Regions from separate parts of the Cupriavidus sp. FW305-27 genome, predicted to be linked through region 1. Evidence: predicted binding sites of a transcription regulator. Region 1 holds the regulator's gene; each other region holds the start of a gene.
The links. The regulator sigma-54, encoded in region 1, starts transcription at its own class of promoters, with help from an activator protein. The targets are predictions, from matches to a motif close to TGGCANGNAANCTGCTTT.
Positions count from the first base shown of each region.

Region 2: the regulator sigma-54 is predicted to act here: its motif matches at 2,088-2,105, upstream of AC3WRI_RS21390 (phenol hydroxylase subunit).
Region 3: the regulator sigma-54 is predicted to act here: its motif matches at 2,460-2,477, upstream of AC3WRI_RS01175 (GTP cyclohydrolase II).
Region 4: the regulator sigma-54 is predicted to act here: its motif matches at 2,759-2,776, upstream of AC3WRI_RS04150 (isopenicillin N synthase family dioxygenase).

Region 1 is NZ_JBYTAG010000065.1:14,073-18,822, reverse strand. It holds gene ptsN (PTS IIA-like nitrogen regulatory protein PtsN) at 1-115, opposite strand, end outside; gene hpf (ribosome hibernation-promoting factor, HPF/YfiA family) at 572-922, opposite strand; gene AC3WRI_RS26010 (RNA polymerase factor sigma-54) at 971-2,452, opposite strand; gene lptB (LPS export ABC transporter ATP-binding protein) at 2,587-3,387, opposite strand; gene lptA (lipopolysaccharide transport periplasmic protein LptA) at 3,456-4,106, opposite strand; gene lptC (LPS export ABC transporter periplasmic protein LptC) at 4,174-4,750, opposite strand, start outside.
Region 2 is NZ_JBYTAG010000046.1:20,165-24,914, reverse strand. It holds gene poxR (phenol degradation transcriptional regulator PoxR) at 1-1,638, shown strand, start outside; gene AC3WRI_RS21390 (phenol hydroxylase subunit) at 2,141-2,365, shown strand; gene AC3WRI_RS21385 (aromatic/alkene monooxygenase hydroxylase subunit beta) at 2,416-3,411, shown strand; gene AC3WRI_RS21380 (MmoB/DmpM family protein) at 3,444-3,725, shown strand; gene AC3WRI_RS21375 (aromatic/alkene/methane monooxygenase hydroxylase/oxygenase subunit alpha) at 3,761-4,750, shown strand, end outside.
Region 3 is NZ_JBYTAG010000002.1:33,942-38,691, forward strand. It holds gene AC3WRI_RS01165 (substrate-binding domain-containing protein) at 1-346, opposite strand, end outside; gene AC3WRI_RS01170 (acyltransferase family protein) at 1,158-2,258, shown strand; gene AC3WRI_RS01175 (GTP cyclohydrolase II) at 2,535-3,773, shown strand; gene AC3WRI_RS01180 (URC4/urg3 family protein) at 3,770-4,750, shown strand, end outside.
Region 4 is NZ_JBYTAG010000006.1:31,947-36,696, reverse strand. It holds gene AC3WRI_RS04160 (LysR family transcriptional regulator) at 1-717, shown strand, start outside; gene AC3WRI_RS04155 (superoxide dismutase family protein) at 870-1,442, shown strand; gene AC3WRI_RS04150 (isopenicillin N synthase family dioxygenase) at 1,546-2,544, opposite strand; gene AC3WRI_RS04145 (ABC transporter substrate-binding protein) at 3,088-4,128, shown strand; gene AC3WRI_RS04140 (phospholipase D family protein) at 4,303-4,750, shown strand, end outside.

The sequences.
Region 1 (4,750 bases):
CACCATGGTTGTTCTCGAAGAGGAGCCCGGCCTGCTCGAACACACGCTTCTTGCTGGTGACGCTGACGTCGAGGGTGATGTTGCCGGGTGGCAGCAATTTGGCCAAACGATTCATGGGCGATGCGCAGGATTTCAGTTAGCGGGCGGACCGTTCCGCCGGGCAGTGGGCTGGCTCCGGCCTGCCGTTGGCCTGGCCGGAGGCGTCCGGCCCATTATAGAGCAGCGACTACTCCCGCATTGTGCAGCGCAACGGGGCAAGCCGGTGCAGAAAGATACATGGTGATGCAATGGTGCCTCCGCGGCGGGGAGCCGGTGCACCGGTGCGGGGCACGGCCAGGATTCCCTCTCTTTGTATGGCGCAGCATACACCTTGGCGCAGCGCTTGCGAACACCCTTGCTCATTCGGGTGAAAAGCATCGGCTCCGGCGCCACAGCCGGGGCGCGCCGCCAGTGCGGGCGCGGCATGCCGGCGGCAACCGGGAACGCGAGGGCGCAAAAAAGCCGCGCTTCTTGGCGCGGCTTGCCTGTTCAATCCTGATTCAGCAGCCCGCTGCGGGGCTGCCGGGCACGGTCATTGCTGCATTTGCGCTGCGGCCATCTGGTACTTGACCGCTTCGCGGTCGTGGCCTTGCACGCGATCCTTGTAGCGGATCACCTGACGGTCCAGCTTGTCGACGAGTGCGTCGATCGCTGCATACAGGTCTTCGTGATGCGCTTCGACAAAGATGTCCTTGCCCTTGAGATGTAGATTGATTTCCGCGTACTGACGCCGGTCCTTTTCCTTATGGTTGTCGACAGAGAGCAGCACACTAACGCCAATGACTTGATCGAAATGCCTGACGATTCGCTCCAGCTTCGTTTCCACGTACTCACGCAGAGGGGGCGTGATGTCCAGGTGGTGTCCACTGATCTTGAAGTTCATAGCGCTTCTCCTTCTGAAAGAGCCTCACCAGGCAGGCGGTGGGCTCGGCTACAAAGACTTGCGGAGATTGACTGCGGGGATCTTCAGGGCTTCGCGATACTTGGCAACGGTGCGGCGTGCGACAACGAAGCCTTGTTCGCCCAGCAGTTCGGCAATGCGACTGTCGGAAAGGGGATTCCTCGGGTCTTCGGCTCCTATCAGTTGCTTGATCAAGGCGCGGATGGCCGTTGACGAAGCCGCGCCACCGGTTTCGGTGGACACGTGGCTGCCGAAGAAGTACTTCAGTTCGAAAGTACCCATCGGCGTTGCCATATATTTATTGGTCGTCACCCGGGAGATGGTTGACTCGTGTAAACCCAGTGTATCGGCAATCTCCCGCAAAACCAAGGGGCGCATGGCGATTTCGCCGTGGCTGAAAAAGTTCTTTTGACGCTCGACAATGGCCTGTGAGACACGCAGGATTGTGTCGAACCTCTGCTGGATGTTCTTGATCAGCCAGCGCGCCTCCTGCAGCTTCTGCTGCAGCCCGGCGGTGCCGGACTCACCCTTTGCGCCACGCAGGATTTGCGCATACATGTCATTGATGCGCAGCCTCGGCATCACATCCGGATTGAGCTGCGCGATCCAGCCGCCGCCACCCTTGCGCACGAACACGTCCGGCACCACGAAGTCCGCCTCCGGGCGGCTGTATGCATGGCCGGGGTAGGGCGCCAGCGAGCGGATCAGTTCGTGTGCGGACTTCAGCGCCGCTTCATCCACCTGCAGCGCCTTCTTCAGCCGCGTGTAGTCGCGTACTGCGAGCAACTCCAGGTGGTTGGTCACGATGTTCAGGGCCAGTTCGCGCTGCGGGTGCGTCAGGCGCCGCAACTGCAGGGCCAGGCACTCGGCGGCGTTGCGCGCGCCCACGCCGGGCGGGTCGAAGCTCTGCAGCAGCGTGAGGATGGCGTGGACCTCCTCGATCTCGAACTCGAGTTCTTCCGGCAACTCCGTGCAGATCTCCTCAAGCGATGCGCTCAGGTAGCCATCGTCGTCGAGCGATTCGATCAGGAAGATGGCCAGGCCCTTGTCGCGCGCCGAGATCTTCAGCGGCGTGAGCTGTTCCATCAGGTACTCGCGCAGCGTGGGCTCGGCTTCGCGCAGCTGCATCGGCGTTTTTTCGTCCTCGTCGCCCTGGGGGCGGCGGGCAAAGTCGTCCAGGCTCCAGTCGCTGCTGCCATAGTCGTCGCCGTTGCCGCTGTCGCCATAGCTGTCGTCGTCAGCCGCGCCGTCGGCGCGGGCCTCGCCATTGCCCTGCGGCTCTGCCGGCGCGGGCGCCGGTGCGCTCTGCAGGTTGACCGAGCCGTCGGCCGCCACGCGCAGCGGGCTTTCGATCCAGTCGTTCTCGCGTTCGAGCAGAGGGTTTTCCGTCAGTGCCTGTTCGACCTCTTGCTGCAGTTCCAATGTGGAAAGCTGCAGCAGCCGGATCGACTGCTGCAGTTGCGGGGTCAGGGCCAGATGCTGGGAAAGGCGGAGCTGTAGCGACGGTTTCATGCGACCTATTCTATGCGCATCTTTCCGTTGTTGGAACGGAAATTGCTATCGCTTATGCGGTCTGATCGCTGCTGGCTGTGGCAGGCCCACGTGCGCCCGCGAATAGGCCTGCCGCTCCATGGCAGGCCGCTGCATCACATGCGGAAGTTCTCGCCCAGGTAGACGCGCCGCACTGCGTCATTGGCGATGATTTCCTCGGGCTGGCCCGCGGCCAGCACCGTGCCTTCGCTGATGATGTAGGCGTGGTCGCAGATGCCGAGCGTCTCGCGCACGTTGTGGTCGGTGATCAGCACGCCGATATTGCGTGCCTTGAGGAAGCTGACGATGCGCTGGATCTCGCCCACGGCGATCGGGTCCACGCCGGCGAAGGGTTCGTCCAGCAGGATGAAGCGCGGCGACGACGCCAGCGCGCGCGCGATTTCCACGCGGCGGCGCTCGCCGCCCGACAGCGACAGCGCCGGGTTGTTGCGCAGGTGCGCGATCTGCAGGTCGTCGAGCAGCGAATCCAGGCGGCGCTCGATCTCGGCCTTGGGCAGGGGCTTGCCGTTGCTCACCTGCAGCTCCAGCACCGCGCGGATGTTCTCTTCGACGTTGAGCTTGCGGAATACCGAGGCTTCCTGCGGCAGGTACGACAGCCCCATGCGCGCGCGCTCGTGGATCGGCAGGCCGCTGATGTGGTCGCCGTCGAGCACGATATCGCCTTCGTCCAGCGCCACCAGGCCCACGATCATGTAGAAGGAGGTGGTCTTGCCCGCGCCGTTGGGCCCGAGCAGGCCGACCACCTCGCCGCTCTTCACGTCGAGCGAGACGTCCTTGACCACCGTGCGCGAGCCATAGCGTTTCTTCAGGTGGCGCACGACCAGCGTGCTGCCGCCGGCAAGGACGGTGGAGGCTTCGACGGAAGGCTTGTCGGCGATGGTTGCGGTATCGGTCATTGGCACAGTCTGGCGTTCAGGCGTTTCTGGCGCCGGCCGCATGCGATGCACGCAGCCGGCGCCAGGCGTCAGGGTTTGTTGGCAGGCGCGGGCGCCGGCTTCAGGTCCAGCGGCGAGCCGCCGCTGCCCGTGGCGCCGGCCTTCTGGTCCTGGCGCGGCGACAGCACCGCGCGCACGCGGCCGGACGGATTGGCGGCCGCGGCATCGCCGCTACCGCCGCCGGCAGCCGTGTAGAACTCCTTGCGGCTGTCGTAGGTCAGCACCGCGCCGCGGATCTCGTCGACCTGCTTGGCGCCCTGCAGGCGCGCCATGCGGGCATTGCCGATCAGCTTGGAGTACTCCTGCTTGCCGTCGTACTCGATGCGGTCGCCCCAGCCGTCGATGTATTCGTCGACGCCTTCGCGCTTCTGCCGGATGTAGGCCTGCTTGCCCGGCTTGGCGGTGGCCACCGCGAACTGGTAGCCCTCGGGATCGGTGCGCAGTTCGGCGGCGTCGGACTTCAGGATCATGGTGCCCTTGGTCAGCACCACATTGCCGGTCAGCGTATAGATCTGCTTGACGTCGTCATAGCTGGCGTTGTCCGCCTCCAGCACCATCGGCTTGTCGCGGTCCGCGCGCTCGGCCAGGGCGGGCTGGGCCAGCAGGCCGAAGGCCATGGCCAGGGCGAGCAGGGCCGGGGCGGTGCGTCGACGGGACGATGTCGTCAGGGAAGCAGTCATGTTGGCAGGGTTGCTTGAGGGCGTCTGGGTACGTTGGTGCGGGTTGGTGCGGCCCCCGGGCCGGGGCTCAGGACCCCGGCGCGCGGCCAGGGGTCGGCCCGGTGATGATGGTGCCGCGTACATTGCCGAGCAATTGTACTTCGCGCGTGACGTTGTTGAAGATCAGGCCGTTGGCGGTCATCACCGACGGGCCGCGCGTCAGCTTGACCGGCTTGTCGGTCTTGACGATGTCGTCATTGACCAGCAGCTGGAAATAACTGGATGCGGCGGTCAGCTGCGGGTCCTTGGACACGTCCACGCCCTGCTGGCGCATGACGAAGCCGTTGCCGTACAGGTCGATCACCGAACCCTCGGCGTTCATGCGGCCCATATCGGCGCGGGCGGTGACCGGCGGGCGGTCCGGCTCATACGCGCGCATGGCGGGCCGGGTCACCTCGTAGGTCTGGTCATCCTCGAAATGGACCATGCGCTCGCCGGTAAAGCGGATTTTGGTGCTGCCGTCCGGCGCCAGCTCAGTGGCCGAGAAGCGGTCCATGAAGTAGTCGGGCTCATGCTTCTTGGCGCTTTGCGCGGCCGGGTCTTCCTTGGGGGAGTTGATCTGGACCAGCCAGAACGTGCTGCCCGCCACGAAGGCCATCAGCAGC
Region 2 (4,750 bases), on a different contig from region 1:
GCGATCTGGCTGGACGAGCAGCGCATGATCCTGATCCATACCGCCGCCCTGGGCGCGCTGCGCAAGGAACTGGTGGACACCCTGGGCATGGAGCGCGCGCGCGGCCTGTTCATGCGCATGGGCTTCCATTCGGGCATGCGCGATGCGGAGGTCGCGCGCAAGCTGCGCGCCGGCCACAGCGACTTCGGCCAGCTGGAGATCGGGCCCTGCCTGCATACCATCGAGGGGGTGGTGCGGGTCACGCCGGTCAAGGTCGACATCGACATCGCCGCCGGCATCTACGATGGCGAATTCCTGTGGGAAGACTCTTTCGAGGGCGACGTCCACCGCCAGCTGTTCGGCATCGTCGACGAGCCTGCCTGCTGGATGCAGATCGGCTACGCCACCGGCTACACCTCGGCGCTGATGGGGCGCACCATCCTGTACCGCGAGGTCGAGTGCATCGCCTGCGGCCATCCGCACTGCCGCATCATCGGCAAGCCGGTGGAAGCCTGGGAAGACGGCACGCAGGCGCTGGCGCTGTACCAGCCCGATCCCGTGATCGAAACCATCATCGCCTTGCAGAGCGAGGTAGAGCACCTGCGCGCGCTGCAGGGCACCCCGGCCACGCCGGCCGACCTGGTCGGCACCTCGCCCGGCTTCCGTGCCGCCTGGGGCCTGCTGCAGCGGGCCGCGGCCAGCAACGTGACGGTGCTGCTGCTGGGCGAGACCGGCGTGGGCAAGGAGCGGTTCGCGCAGGCGCTGCACAGCGTGAGCGGGCGCGCCGACAAGCCCTTCATTGCCGTGAACTGCGCGGCGATTCCCGATGAGCTGATCGAGTCCGAGCTGTTCGGCGTGGAAAAGGGCGCCTTCACCGGCGCCAGCCAGTCGCGCCCCGGGCGCTTCGAGCGTGCGCATGGCGGCACGCTGTTCCTGGACGAACTGGGCGAGCTGTCCGCCTCGGCCCAGTCCAAGCTGCTGCGCGTGCTGCAGGAAGGCGAGGTCGAGCGCGTGGGCGGCACCGGCACGCGCAAGGTGGATGTGCGGCTGGTGGCCGCCACCAATGTCGACCTGGCCGAAGCCGTGAAGCAGGGCACCTTCCGCAAGGACCTGTACTACCGCCTCAACGTCTACCCGGTCACGATCCCGCCGCTGCGCGAGCGCCTGGACGACATCCGGCCGCTGGCCGAGCGCTTCGTGGCCCGCTACGGCGCGCGCCACGGCAAGCGCATCGTCGGCATCACCGACCGCGCGCTGGCCGAGCTGCGCCACTATGACTGGCCCGGCAATGTGCGCGAACTGGAGAACGTGATCGAGCGCGGCGTGATCCTGGCCAGCCAGGGCGGCCAGATCACGGCCGACCACCTGTTCCTGCCGGGCACCGTGGCACCGGTGGTGGATACCGCGCCGCGGCTGGGCGCGGGCGGCACCTTGCCAGACCTGCGCGAAGCCGCGGTCCATGCGCTGCTGGACCAGATGTCAGAGCAGCAGCTGGCGCTGGGCGACGTCGAGACCGTGCTGATGGAGGCGGCCATGCAGCGCGCCGACGGCAACATGAGCCAGGCGGCGCGGTTGCTCGGCATTACGCGGCCGCAGCTGGCGTATCGGTGGAAGATGCGCGGTACGCGTGCCGGTAACGGGCACGGCAACGGTAACTGACGCCGTTTCCTCGCCTCAAGTGCCGAGGGTTTGCTCCCCTCTCCCGCTTGCGGGAGAGGGAGCGCGCCGGTGGTCATCAACATCGATCGCGTCTTCCAAGCGCCTCGAATTCCAGCTTCTTCCCCACTTGATCATTTGATGCAGCCCCTCCGGGCCGCGCATCGGCCCGAAGTTGCCCGATGCTGCACCGCGCCAGCGATTTTTCCCTGCCAGATCAAGTCTTCTCACCCAGGTTGCCCACGCACGCTGCTGCGCCGCAGGGCAATCCCATCCGCATCTGCTCGCTGCCCGCAAACGCCCGCCCGGCGCGGCTTTTGATCATTTGATCAAGACCTGTGCGCAGCTTCATCAATTCATCGATGCGTTTCGCGCGGACCTTTCCGGGTTAACGCGCACGCTCGCCATCGCCAATTCCCCGTAACCCTTGTCCCACAACGCTTCGCGCTTGCTGGCACGGTCTTCGCAGTAAGGCCTGCGTCCAGCCAACGCAACGGAGCGCGCCATGAACACCCCGTCGGTTCCCCTGTTCGAAGCCACGCCGCGCTATGTGCGGGTCGAGGGCCGCACCCCCGAAGGGTTTGTGCAGTTCGCCTTCAGCGTGGCCGACCCGGAGCTCAACGTCGAACTGATCATGCCGGAACCGATGTTCGAAGCCTTCTGCTGCGTCAACCGCGTGCGCTTCCTGCCCCCGCTGGAAACCGCGCCGCAGCCGCAAGCCGACGACTGACGCCGCAGCCACCGCATCACAAAGAGAGAAGGGATACAGGAGACCAAGCGATGCAAGTCGATATCAAGACCCAGCAGATCCAGCCGCTGCGCCAGACCTACGGCCATGTCGCGCGCCGCTTCGGCGACAAGCCGGCGTCGCGCTACCAGGAGGCGACCTACGACGTGCAGTCTGAGGTGAACTTCCACTACCGCCCCACCTGGGACCCAGGCTTCGAGCTGTATGACAAGCGCCGCACGGCGATCGTGATGCAGGACTGGTACGCGCTGAAGGACCCGCGCCAGTTCTACTACGGCGCCTACGTGACCGCGCGTGGGCGCCAGCAGGATGCAACCGAAAAGAGCTTTGCCTTCGTCGAGAAGCGCGGGCTGCTGCAGGCGCTGCCGGCCGAATGGCAGGAACGCCTGGCCGTTGGCCTGCTGCCGCTGCGCCATGTGGAGTGGGGCGCCAACATGAACAACTTCTACTGCGCCGACTATGGCTGGGGCACGGCCATCACGCAGGCCTGCACCTATTGCGCGATGGACCGCCTGGGTATCGCCCAATACCTGTCGCGCATCGGCATGCTGCTGGACGGCAATACCGGCGTGGCGCTGGAGCGGGCCAGGGTGGCCTGGCTGGAGAGCGCCGCGTGGCAGCCGCTGCGCCGCTTTGTCGAGCACACCTTTGTCACCGGGGACTGGTTCGAGACCTTCGTCGCACAGAACCTGGTGCTCGACGGACTGCTCTACCCGCTGGTCTACCAGCATGCCGACGCGGTGATCGCGCGCGCCTGCGGCACCGGGCTGGCGGTGCTGACCGAATTCATGAACGACTGGCGCGACGAGCACGCACGCTGGGTCGATGCCGTGATCCAGGCCGCAGCGGCCGAGTCCGACGCCAACCGCGCGCTGCTGTCGGGCTGGGCGCGCGCCGCCTGCGCCGAGGTGGCGCAGGCGCTGGTGCCGGTGGCCGATGCGCTCACCGGCGAAGACGGCGCGCAGATGGTGGCGCTGTGCCGCGAGCAGTTCGAAGTCCGCCTGGGCAGGCTCGGCCTGGCTGCCTGATCCGCCCACGACGTACCCCACGGAGACACGCCATGTCAGCCACCGCTGCCAACGTCTATATCGCCCTGCAGAACAACGACGACACCCGACCCATCATCGACGCCATCACCGAGGCCAACCCGCATGCGGTGGTGTCGCAGTTTCCCGCCATGGTCAAGATCGACGCCCCCGGCCACCTGACCATCGTGCGCGAACTGGTGGCCGGCAAGCTCGGCCGCGACTGGGACCTGCAGGAGATCCACCTGAACCTGATCTCGCTGTGCGGAAACATCGACGAAGACGAAGACGCCTTCACGCTGCGCTGGAACGCCTGACCGGGCAGCGGCACACAGAACATCACGGAGACATCATGGACGCACGCAAGAAGCTCAACCTGCGCGAGAAGTACGCCTCGATGACGCGGGACCTGGCCTGGGAAACGACCTACGAGCCGATGGACAAGGTCTTCCCGTTCGACAAGTACGAGGGCATCCGCATCCACGACTGGGACAAATGGGAAGACCCGTTCCGCATGACCATGGATGCCTACTGGAAGTACCAGTCGGAGAAGGAGCGCAAGCTGTACGCGATCATCGACTCGTTCGTGCAGAACAACGGCCACCTGAACGTATCCGACCCGCGCTACCTGAACGCGCTGCGGTTGTTCCTGACCGGCGTGACGCCGCTGGAATACGCCGCCCACCGCGGCTACGCGCACCTGGGCCGCCATTTCCGCGGCGCCGGCGCGCGCGTGGCGGCGCAGATGCAGTCGGTCGACGAGCTGCGCCACGCCCAGACCCAGCTGCACACGCTGTCGGTCTACAACAAGTACTTCCACGGCTTTGGCGAATGGCGCCACATGCACGACCGGGTCTGGTACCTGTCGGTGCCCAAGTCCTACTTCGAGGACGCGATGAGCGCGGGGCCGTTCGAGTTCATCACCGCGATCTCGTTCTCGTTCGAGTATGTGCTGACCAACCTGCTGTTCATGCCGTTCATGTCCGGCGCCGCCTACAACGGCGACATGGCCACGGTGACCTTCGGCTTCTCCGCGCAGTCCGACGAGTCGCGCCACATGACGCTGGGCCTGGAAGTGGTCAAGTTCCTGTGCGAGCAGGACCCCGGCAATATCCCGATCCTGCAGAAGTGGCTGGACAAGTGGTTCTGGCGCGGCTTCCGACTGCTCACGCTGGTCGGCATGATGATGGACTACATGCTGCCCAAGCGCGTGATGTCGTGGGCCGAGGCCTGGGAGATGTACTTCGAGCAGGCGGGCGGGGCCCTGTTCAAGGATCTGGAGCGCTACGGCCTGCGCATGCCCAAGTACCACGAAGTGGCCACCAGGACCAAGGACCGCATC
Region 3 (4,750 bases), on a different contig from region 1:
AATAGCCGCCCGCCAGCGCCGCTTCCTCGATGCCGTGCCAGCATTCGGCGAACACCGCGTTTTCCAGCGTTGGCACCATCACACCGATCATCCGGGTCTGCTGGGCGCGCAGCTTGCTGCCGAGCAGGTTGGGGCGAAAGCTGAGCCGGCGCGCCGCCTCGCGCACGCGCTGCGCCGTGCTGTCGCGCACCAGGTGCGGGCTGCTGAACACGCGCGATGCGGTGGCGAGCGACACCCGCGCGGCTTGCGCCACGTCGATCAGGGTGGCGCCACCTGTCGTGTCGGGCCTGCCCCCCGCTGGATCTTTGCGATTCACGCTTAGAGCTCCGGATGAAAACGTTTTCATTGAAGGTGGAAAAAACGGGGCGTCAAGACATTCCGTCGCTGCACTGCCGCAGAAGGCGGCTGGCGGACGGGCGCCTGCACCCTGCCTGGATGGCATTTTGTTTGGCGTGGATGACAGGGGGATGACATCCGGGTGCAAAGGCCGGATGCCGGCCGCGTAGGAAAACGCCGCCTACGGAGTGCGCACCGCAGGTCGCGTGTCGCGTACCGTGGTCGGGGCGGGGTACACGTCGTCGCTGGGCGCAATCGGCTGACGCGGCGGTGGCGGTGTCGCCGCGGTATCCCGGGGGACTCCCTCGCATCCCGCCAGGGCCGCGGCCAGAAGGGCGATGAGGGAGCACTCAGCCAAGCCGCAACGGAAGGCGTGACCGGTGCGGGGGAAGAGCGTGCGGTGCTGCATAAGCGGACCCCAGGTGGCAATCCTGCCTCTAGCTTATGCTACTGGCGCACAACAGAGCTCTCCTGGAATGTGTGGTTCAAGCCTGACATCCCCGTATCCACCCGACAGTTGTATATTCTGGGCCGCGACGCATAAAGGCACGTGCCTGACTCACAAGCCTTGCTTCGTGGAAAGAGCTGCCGCCTGTGTATGCACTTCCTGATGCCGGCTCCTGTTGGCCCCTGACTGTTTTGCGCAGCATTTTCATAAGCCAATGCCTGCTGGCTAAGACATGAAGCCATGTGCCTGCAAACTCGCAACAAGCCGGGGCAGTGTGTAACGAATCTATATGTAGTGGTGCATATGCCACATTTGAGCGGATGCAAGCAGGTAGAATCGCGCCTTCCGTGCCAATCGCAACATTCCTATAACAATGAGCCCCCGTCCGTCGCGCCTGCCGTGCATTGACGCCCTGAAAGCGGTCAGCTCCCAGTTGATCGTGCTCCATCACCTGGCCTTCTATGGCCCGATGTCCGATACCGCGTATCGGCTGGCCCCGGGGCTGGTGGACTGGCTCTACGACTACGCCCGCATCGCCGTGCAGGTCTTTCTGGTGGTCAGCGGTTTCCTCGCCGCGCGCAGCCTGGCGCCGCATGGCCAGCTGGAAATCAGCCAGCATCCGCTGCTGGTGCTGTGGCGGCGCTACCAGAAGCTGGTGGTGCCCTTTGCTGCGGCGCTGCTGCTCAGCATTGCCGGGGCCGCCCTGGCGCGCCAATGGATGGTGCATGATTCGATCCCTGCGCCGCCCGGCCTGCTGCAGTTCCTTGCGCACGTGACGCTGCTGCATAACGTGCTCGATGTCGACGCGCTCTCGGCCGGGGTCTGGTACGTGGCCATCGACCTGCAGCTGTTTGCGCTGCTGCTGGGTGCGCTGTGGGCCGCGCGCGCCGTGGCGCGCGGGAAAGCGCCGGCGGGTGCCGGGGTCAGCATTGGCATTGTGGTGCTGGTGGCGGTGGCATCGCTGTTCTGGTTCAACCGCGATGCCGCGTGGGATATCTGGGCGCTGTACTTCTTCGGCGCCTATGGCATGGGGGCGCTGGCCTACTGGGCGTCCAACCCCGGTCGCCCGGTGTCGCCGCTGCTGGTCCTCGGCGCGGTAACGTTGGCGGCGCTGGCCTTCGATTTCCGGCTGCGCATCGCGGTGGCGCTGGCGACTGCGCTGCTGCTGGCGGTGGCGCGCCGCGGCGGCTGGCTGGAGCGCTGGCCGCGGGCGCGCGTGATCGGCTTCTTCGGGCGCATTTCCTATTCGGTGTTCCTGGTTCACTTTCCGGTCTGCCTGCTGGTCAACGCGCTGGTGTCGAACCTGGCGCCGGGCCAGCCGGTGCTGAACGCGCTCGGCATGGTTGCCGCATGGGCGCTCAGCAATGTGGCCGGCGCGTTGTTCTATCGCTACATCGAAAGCGCCCGGCCGTTGGCGGCGCTGCGTGCGCTGCTGGGCAACGGCCGCGACCGCGCCAGCCGGCAAAGCGTGTAACGTTTGCAGGCATGGCCGTGCAGCGGTGGTACGGTTTCTCCCGGACGGCGACGTGCCAGCATGGCCGTGCGCGCTTCTTGTTGGTGCTTGTGCACCCGTTATGCCACGTCGCCTGCACGCCATGCGTGCATGCCGCCCGCGCAAACTTGCGTTCGGCGCCACACACATCGGAGCAACACTCGCGTAAATGGCATTGGGCGATGGCACAAAGGTTGCCTAGTATGGAATCGTAAACCTGACCATTTGGTCAGGATTCCATCGGGAACCGAGGGTGCCATGTCCGACCATATCGTCCTGACCTCGCACGCACGCCGCGACAAGCCGGCCGAGCCTATCCACTGGGGCGCCCCCACGGCGGCCGAGCGCGGGCCGGTCATCGCCAGCCTGGCGAATCCGGCGCAGCGCAATGTGATCGGCACTCACGCAGGTGCCTACGCCATCTACCGGGCCCTGGCGGTTGCCGCGGGCGCATTGCAGCGCGACCATCGCACCGACCTGACCGATACCGCGCCGGCGGAGGCGATCGGCCCGCATCCGCAGTGGGGCGACCCGGAGAAGATAGTTTCGCTGGATCCGTGGGGCCACCTGGTGTCCACCGTGTTTGCCGACCGCATCGCGGCCGGCGTGGATATCCGCCCGACCATCGCCGTCACCCGCGCGCATATCAACATGCCGGAGCTGATGTCGGCCATCGCGGCCGGCCGGCTCAAGCCCGACGGCGACATCCTCCATGCCAATGGCGATGTGCGCGTGACCAAGGCTGCGGTCGATCCGGTCTGGTATCTGCCCGGGCTGGCGGCCCGTTTCGGCATCAAGGAAAGCGTGCTGCGCCGCAGCCTGTTCGAGCAGACCGGCGGCATGTTCCCGGAACTGGTGACGCGGCCGGACCTGAAGGTGTTCCTGCCGCCCATCGGCGGCATGACGCTGTATTTCTTCGGCGACGTGAGCCAGCTGGGCAAGCCTGAAACCCGCGTGGCCTGCCGCGTGCACGATGAATGCAACGGATCGGACGTGTTCGGGTCAGACATCTGTACCTGCCGGCCGTATCTGGCACATGGCATCGAGGTGTGCATCGAGATGGCGCAGCAGGGCGGTGTCGGGCTGGTGGTCTACAACCGCAAGGAGGGCCGCGCGCTGGGCGAGGTGACCAAGTTCCTGGTCTACAACGCCCGCAAGCGGCAGGTGGGCGGCGACCGTGCCGAGACTTACTTTGCCCGCACCGAATGCGTGGCAGGCGTGCAGGACATGCGTTTCCAGGAGCTGATGCCGGATGTGTTCCACTGGCTGGGCATCCGCCGCATCGACCGCTGGGCGTCGATGAGCAACATGAAGCATGGCGCGCTGGTGGCGCAGGGCATCGAGGTGGTCGAGCAGGTGGCCATCCCCGAGACCCTGATTCCCGCCGACGCCCGTGTCGAGATCGATGCCAAGGTGGCCGCGGGCTACTTTACGCACTACACGCCGCCGGATGCGAACGAACTGGCCCTGGCAAAGGGCAGGGGGTTGAACGAATGACGATGTTTCCCGAGGATGGCAAGCCCGGCATGGACCGCCAGGGCACAGGTAACGAGATGCGGCCTGGTGCCGGCTGGCTGAGCCCGGTGCCGGAAGGGCATCCCGCTTCGGCGCTGCTGTGTGCCGAGGCGGTGCGCACGCATTGCGCGGCGGTCACCGAGAACGTGGCCAGCGGCGCGTCCGAACTTTTCACCTGGCATCCGGACCGCGTGCATGCCATTGCCGACTATGTCGCCAGCACCATCCGCCAGCGCTATCCTGACCTGCAGGTGCCGTACCACAGCCGCTGGCGCCATTTTGAAAGCGCCGGCGTCGACCAGCGCGCGGACCGGTGGCAGGTGCTGTGCGAGCGTGCCGCGCTGAGCGGGCCCGAGCACCGCGAGGAGCGCGCCCGCATCGGCATCGACCTGGTGATTCCAAGCGTATTGCTCGATGCCGGCGCCGGCCCTGACTGGCGTTACCGCGATCCGGCCAGCGACCTGGTGCTGACGCGCTCGGAAGGGCTGGGCGTGGCCAGTTTCGACCTGTTCGCGCGCGGCGGCTTCTCGGCCGCGCCGGGCGATCCGCTGCGCGCGGACGCCGAGCGGCTGCAGCGCATCGATGCCGACAGCATCGCCCACGCCTTCCAGGTCGCGCAGCACAACCCGCTGGTGGGGCTGGAAGGCCGCGCCGGCCTGCTGCGCCGCCTCGGCGAGGTGATGGAGGCGACCCCGGCGCTGTTCGGCCGGCCGGCACGGCTGGGCAACCTGTACGACTACCTGAAGGCGCATGCGGTCAACGGGCACCTCGACGCCGGCTTCCTGCTGCGCACGCTGCTGGTCGGCCTGGGGCCGGTATGGCCGGGGCGGATCATTGTCGAAGGCGTGTCGCTGGGCGACTGCTGGCGGCATCCGGCCGCGCCGGGCGGGCTGGTGCCGTTCCACAAGCTCACGCAATGGCTGACGTATTCGCTGCTGGAGCCGCTGGAGGACGCCGGC
Region 4 (4,750 bases), on a different contig from region 1:
GCCGATGTCGAGGAAGCCGAGCAGTCGCTGACGCGGCAGAACAACTCGCCACGCGGCACGCTGTCGGTGGACACCACCGCGGGGCTGGCGCAGCTGGTGCTGGTGCCCCACCTGCACGAATTCTTCCAGGCCTACCCGGACCTGAAGCTGGACCTGACCATCAACGGCAAGCCGATCGACCTGCTGCAGGAAGGCGTGGACGTGGTGCTGCGCGTGGGCACGCCGGTCGAGGAATCCATGGTGGCCCGCCGCATCGGCCATGTACAACTGGCGTTCTACGCCTCGCCGATCTACCTGAACCGCTTCGGCACCCCGCACGACCTGGCCGAACTGGCCCAGCACAAGGCGGTCAATTTCCTGTCCAACCGCACCGGCCGTGAGATGCCGTGGCCCATGGCGCGCGGCATGGAGCGCAGCGAGGTGCTGCTGCCGTCGGCCATTTCCACCAACGATGCCGATGTCTACATGGGCTGCGCCCTGGAAGGCCACGGCGTGGCACGGGTCTCGCGCGCCATGGCCGAGCCCTATGTGGCCAGCGGCCGGCTGGTGGAGGTCATGACCGACTGGCAGACCGAAGAACTGCCGATCTCGGCGATGTATCCGCAGAACCGGCACCTGTCGGCCAAGGTGCGGGTGTTCGTCAACTGGGCAGCGGACCTGTTCTCGCGCCACCCGCACTTTGGTGCGGCACAGCAGCGGCTGGCAGCCGCAGCCTGATGGCGTGATTGGCTAGTGTCCTGTTCCGTATCTACGGAACAGGACACTAGTGCACTCAGTCTAGTGCGGCATGTAGGACAAAACCGGAAATCGGCCTGGCGCCGGCCAGCCTATACTGTTTCTTCCGAAATCATGACAAGAAGAGGAGTCCGATGAAACAAGTGCTTCCCCCCCTGGCGGCCTGCATCGCCGCGACCATTGCACTGGCCGGCTGCGCCGGCTCCGGCATGAGCTCCTCGTCTGCGGCCAGCGCGTCCGGCACCAGCGCCAGCAGCAGCGCCAGGGCGGCGGCCACGCTCCAGCCCAAGAGCGGCAGCAATACTGGCGGCACCGTGACCTTCCAGCAGCAGCCCGGCGGCGTGATGATGACTGCGGCGATCACCGGCCTGCCGCCCAACTCCGTGCACGGCTTCCACGTCCATGAGAAGGGCGACTGCTCCGCGCCTGACGCGATGAGCGCGGGCGGCCACTTCAACCCGACCGGCAAGCCCCACGGCCAGATGACCATGCCCGACCACCATGCCGGCGACATGAACAACGTCACCGCGGACGCCAGCGGCAACGTTCGCGTCAGCATGCTGCTGCCGGACCTGACCGTTGGCACGGGCGCCAACGGGGTGATCGGCCGCGCGGTGGTGGTACACAAGGATCCGGACGACTACAAGACGCAGCCGACCGGTAATGCGGGCGGGCGGATTGCTTGCGGGGTTGTCGCGGCTTCGTAAGTCGTAGGCTCACTACCGGCGCGTCCAGCGACTGCGGGTGGACTCCCTCTCCCGCAAGCGGGAGAGGGGGAGCAGACCGTCGGCATGGAAATTCTTCCGCGCCTCAATACCCCTTGAAATTCGCATTCACCCGCTGCCGCAGGTAGTCCCCCGCGCTGATCGGCGGATACTTGCCACCCGGCCCTTCGATCATCGCACCTCGGTTGGCCTGGCAGAAGAACGCCATGCTGTAGCGCGGGCCCATGTATTCATCCGGCGCGGGATTGCGCACGCGGTGGAAGTTCGACGGCAGCCGGTCGTCGCTCCAGCGCATCAGCATGTCGCCAATATTGCAGGTGATGACTTCCTCGTCCGGCTCGATCGGGGTCCATGCCTGCGCCTCCATCTCCTTGCCGGGGCAGACCTGCAGCCCGCCCTGGCCGGGGCGCTGGAACAGCAGCGTCAGGCAATCGAAATCCGTATGCGCGCCGGCGCGCCAGAGCTCCAGCTTGTCGCGCAGTTCGGGCGGGATCGCGTAGTAGTGCAGCAGCCGCAGCGTGCTCTGGTAGTCCGGCGCCCGCGGATCGTGCGCCTGCGTGAAGAAGTCGCTGGCAAAGCCGAGCTTGCCGGCGAAGCATGACAGCACCTTCATGCCCACCTCCCAGCATTGCGCCTCGAAGGCAAGCATGGTGGCGCGAAAGCCTTCCAGTTCGTCATCGCCGGGCCACAGCCCGGCCATGTGCGGGCGCGTGATCTGGTAGGACTCCTTCTGGTCCGGGGTGCCGGTCGAGGGGCGCACCTGCGCGCGGCTTTCCCAGCCGGCGTTGTTGGCCTTCTGCAGCGGGTATTGCGCCTTGACGGCGTCAGGCAGCGCGAAGAAGCGCTCGGTCATGGCAAAGGCTTCGCGCACGCTGGTCAGGTCGATGCCGTGGTTGGCGATCTGGAAGAAGCCGACGTCGACCGATGCCTGCCACAGTTCGTCGGCGATCTGCGCCTTGCGCCGCGCGTAGTCGGACAGGTCGATGCGGCGGATCTCGCGCTGGCGGGTTTCCGAACCGAACGCGCCCATGCGCGATTCGCGGTGGAGTTCGGCCAGGGCGTAGGCGGTGTCTGGTTGGCTCATGGTGTTCCTTGTGCAAAGCGGGTCAGGGATTGGCCCCTCGCCGGCACAGGCAGACCACCATGGCAACGCACGCCGGGACAACGCGCTCCTGAGGTCGCCTGTGCCAGCCTGCGCGATGGCGAGAGGCACGGACTTCAAGAGCAATTCCCGGCCATCCGGCGTGCGTCTGCGACGCGCCGCGCGGATGGTGAACGCTTCTACTCTTGCCCGAGGTTATGCAGGTTCCGGGCCAGGGGTTTTTGCACCGGGATCGCAGCGATTGCGCCGGGGCTTGCGCCGTGATGGCGCATGCCGGGCAACGGCTTGGTGCATGGCGCCGCGCAGCGCCCGGCACGGATCCTGCTGAAACCGCAGCGGAGTAGAAGCGTTCAGCGGCACGCCGCCCGGAAATTGCTCCCGATGATGTGCACGGTCCCCGCGCATGCCCTGGCCGCATGCCGGCGCGGCGTGGTGCCGGCGTCCTGGGAGGCCACGCTCTCCTTCCGCACCCGCGCCACCGGCCCGCGCACGCATCGTCCAGTGACATTCGTTCCGGAGAAAGACATGCGTCGCCGTTCCTTCCTGCGCGCCACTGGCGCCACCGCCCTGCTTGCCGCCGCCCCGTTCGCGGTGCCCCATGTCCGCGCGGCGGGCTCGCTGCAGAAGTTCAAGTTCAATCTCGGCTGGAAGGTGGAAGCCTCGGGCGCGGGGTTCCTGCTGGCGCACCAGCGCGGCTACTACAAGGACGCCGGGCTGGACGTCACCATCGATACCGGCAACGGCTCGGCCTCGGCCATCAGCCTGGTCGCGGGCGGCGCCTATGACTGCGCCTCGGCCGACCTCGCGGCGATGATCGAATTCAACACCACCAATCCGTCCGCCGCGCTCAAGGCGGTGGCCATCCAGTATGACCTGAATCCGAACGCGATCCTGGTGCGCAAGGGCAGCGGCATCGTCAGGCCAGCGGACCTGGCCGGCAAGTCCATCCTGGGCCAGCCGTTCAATGCCTCGCGCAAGCTGTTCCCGGTCTTCGCCAGGGCACAGGGTTTCGACCCCGGCGGCGTGAAGTGGGAGAGCGTCACGCCCGATATCGGCGACACGCGCTTCGTCAAGGGCGACTTCGATGCCGCCGCCTACTTCTTCTTCACCGGCCTGGTGAACCTGAAGGCGCGCGGCATGGGGCCAGAGAGGATCACCGTGTTCCGCTTCTCGGACTACGGCATGAAGTCCTACGGCAACGGGCTGGTGGCCAACCGCAAGAGCATGACATCCGATCCGGAGGTGATGAAGGCCTTCGTCAAGGCCTCTACCCGCGGCTGGCTCGACGCCATTGCCAATCCCGCCGCGGGCGGTGCCGCGGTCAAGGCGCGCGAGCCGCTGGCCGACCAGGCGCTGGAGACTGAGCGCCTGCGCCTGATCGTCGACGGCACCATGAAGACGCCCGACACCCGGCGCGACGGCTGGGGCGCGGCCACGCCGGCACGGCTGCAGGCAACGCTGGATGAAACCGTCGGCGCCTTCGGCATCAAGGCGCCGCTGACGGTGGCGGACATCTGGACTGACCAGTTCCTGCCAGCGCCATCGGACCGCCGCCTCAAGGCGTAAGGAGAGCACGCCCGTCTCTATATCGTCCCTGGCCTGAGCGATGCGCCGGAGCCCCGTGGCGCGCCACCACTTCCCGCTCCCGGTGCGTAATTAAGCCCGCGGCCCGCGCGGCATGGCAACATGGCGGCATTGCCGTAACGATCGGACCCCGCGAGGGGCCCGACAGGACCCGCCATGCCATCGCCGACAGACGCCGCGTTCGCCCCCCACCGCCGCCTGCGTGCCAATTCGCTGCTGCTGTGCTGTGCCGCCCTGCTCGGCGGCTGCGCCTTGCCGCCGCTGGATCCCCGCACCGAATCCTTTGCGCTGACGCCCGCCGAATCCCAGGCCACTCCGCTGGGCCAGGCGGTGGCCGGCGAAGTGGCGCGCCATCCGGGCCTGAGCGGCATCCATCCGCTCGAGAATGCCTACGCTGCCTTTGCCGCGCGCGTGCATCTGGCGCGCACCGCGCAGCGCACGCTAGACGTCCAGTACTACATCTGGCGCGACGACCTGACCGGCACCCTGCTGCTGGAAACGTTGCATGAAGCCGCCGACCGCGGCGTGCGCGTGCGCCTGCTGCTTGACGACAACGGCATCGCCGGCATGGACGAATGGCTGGCGGCCATGGACGCGCATCCGC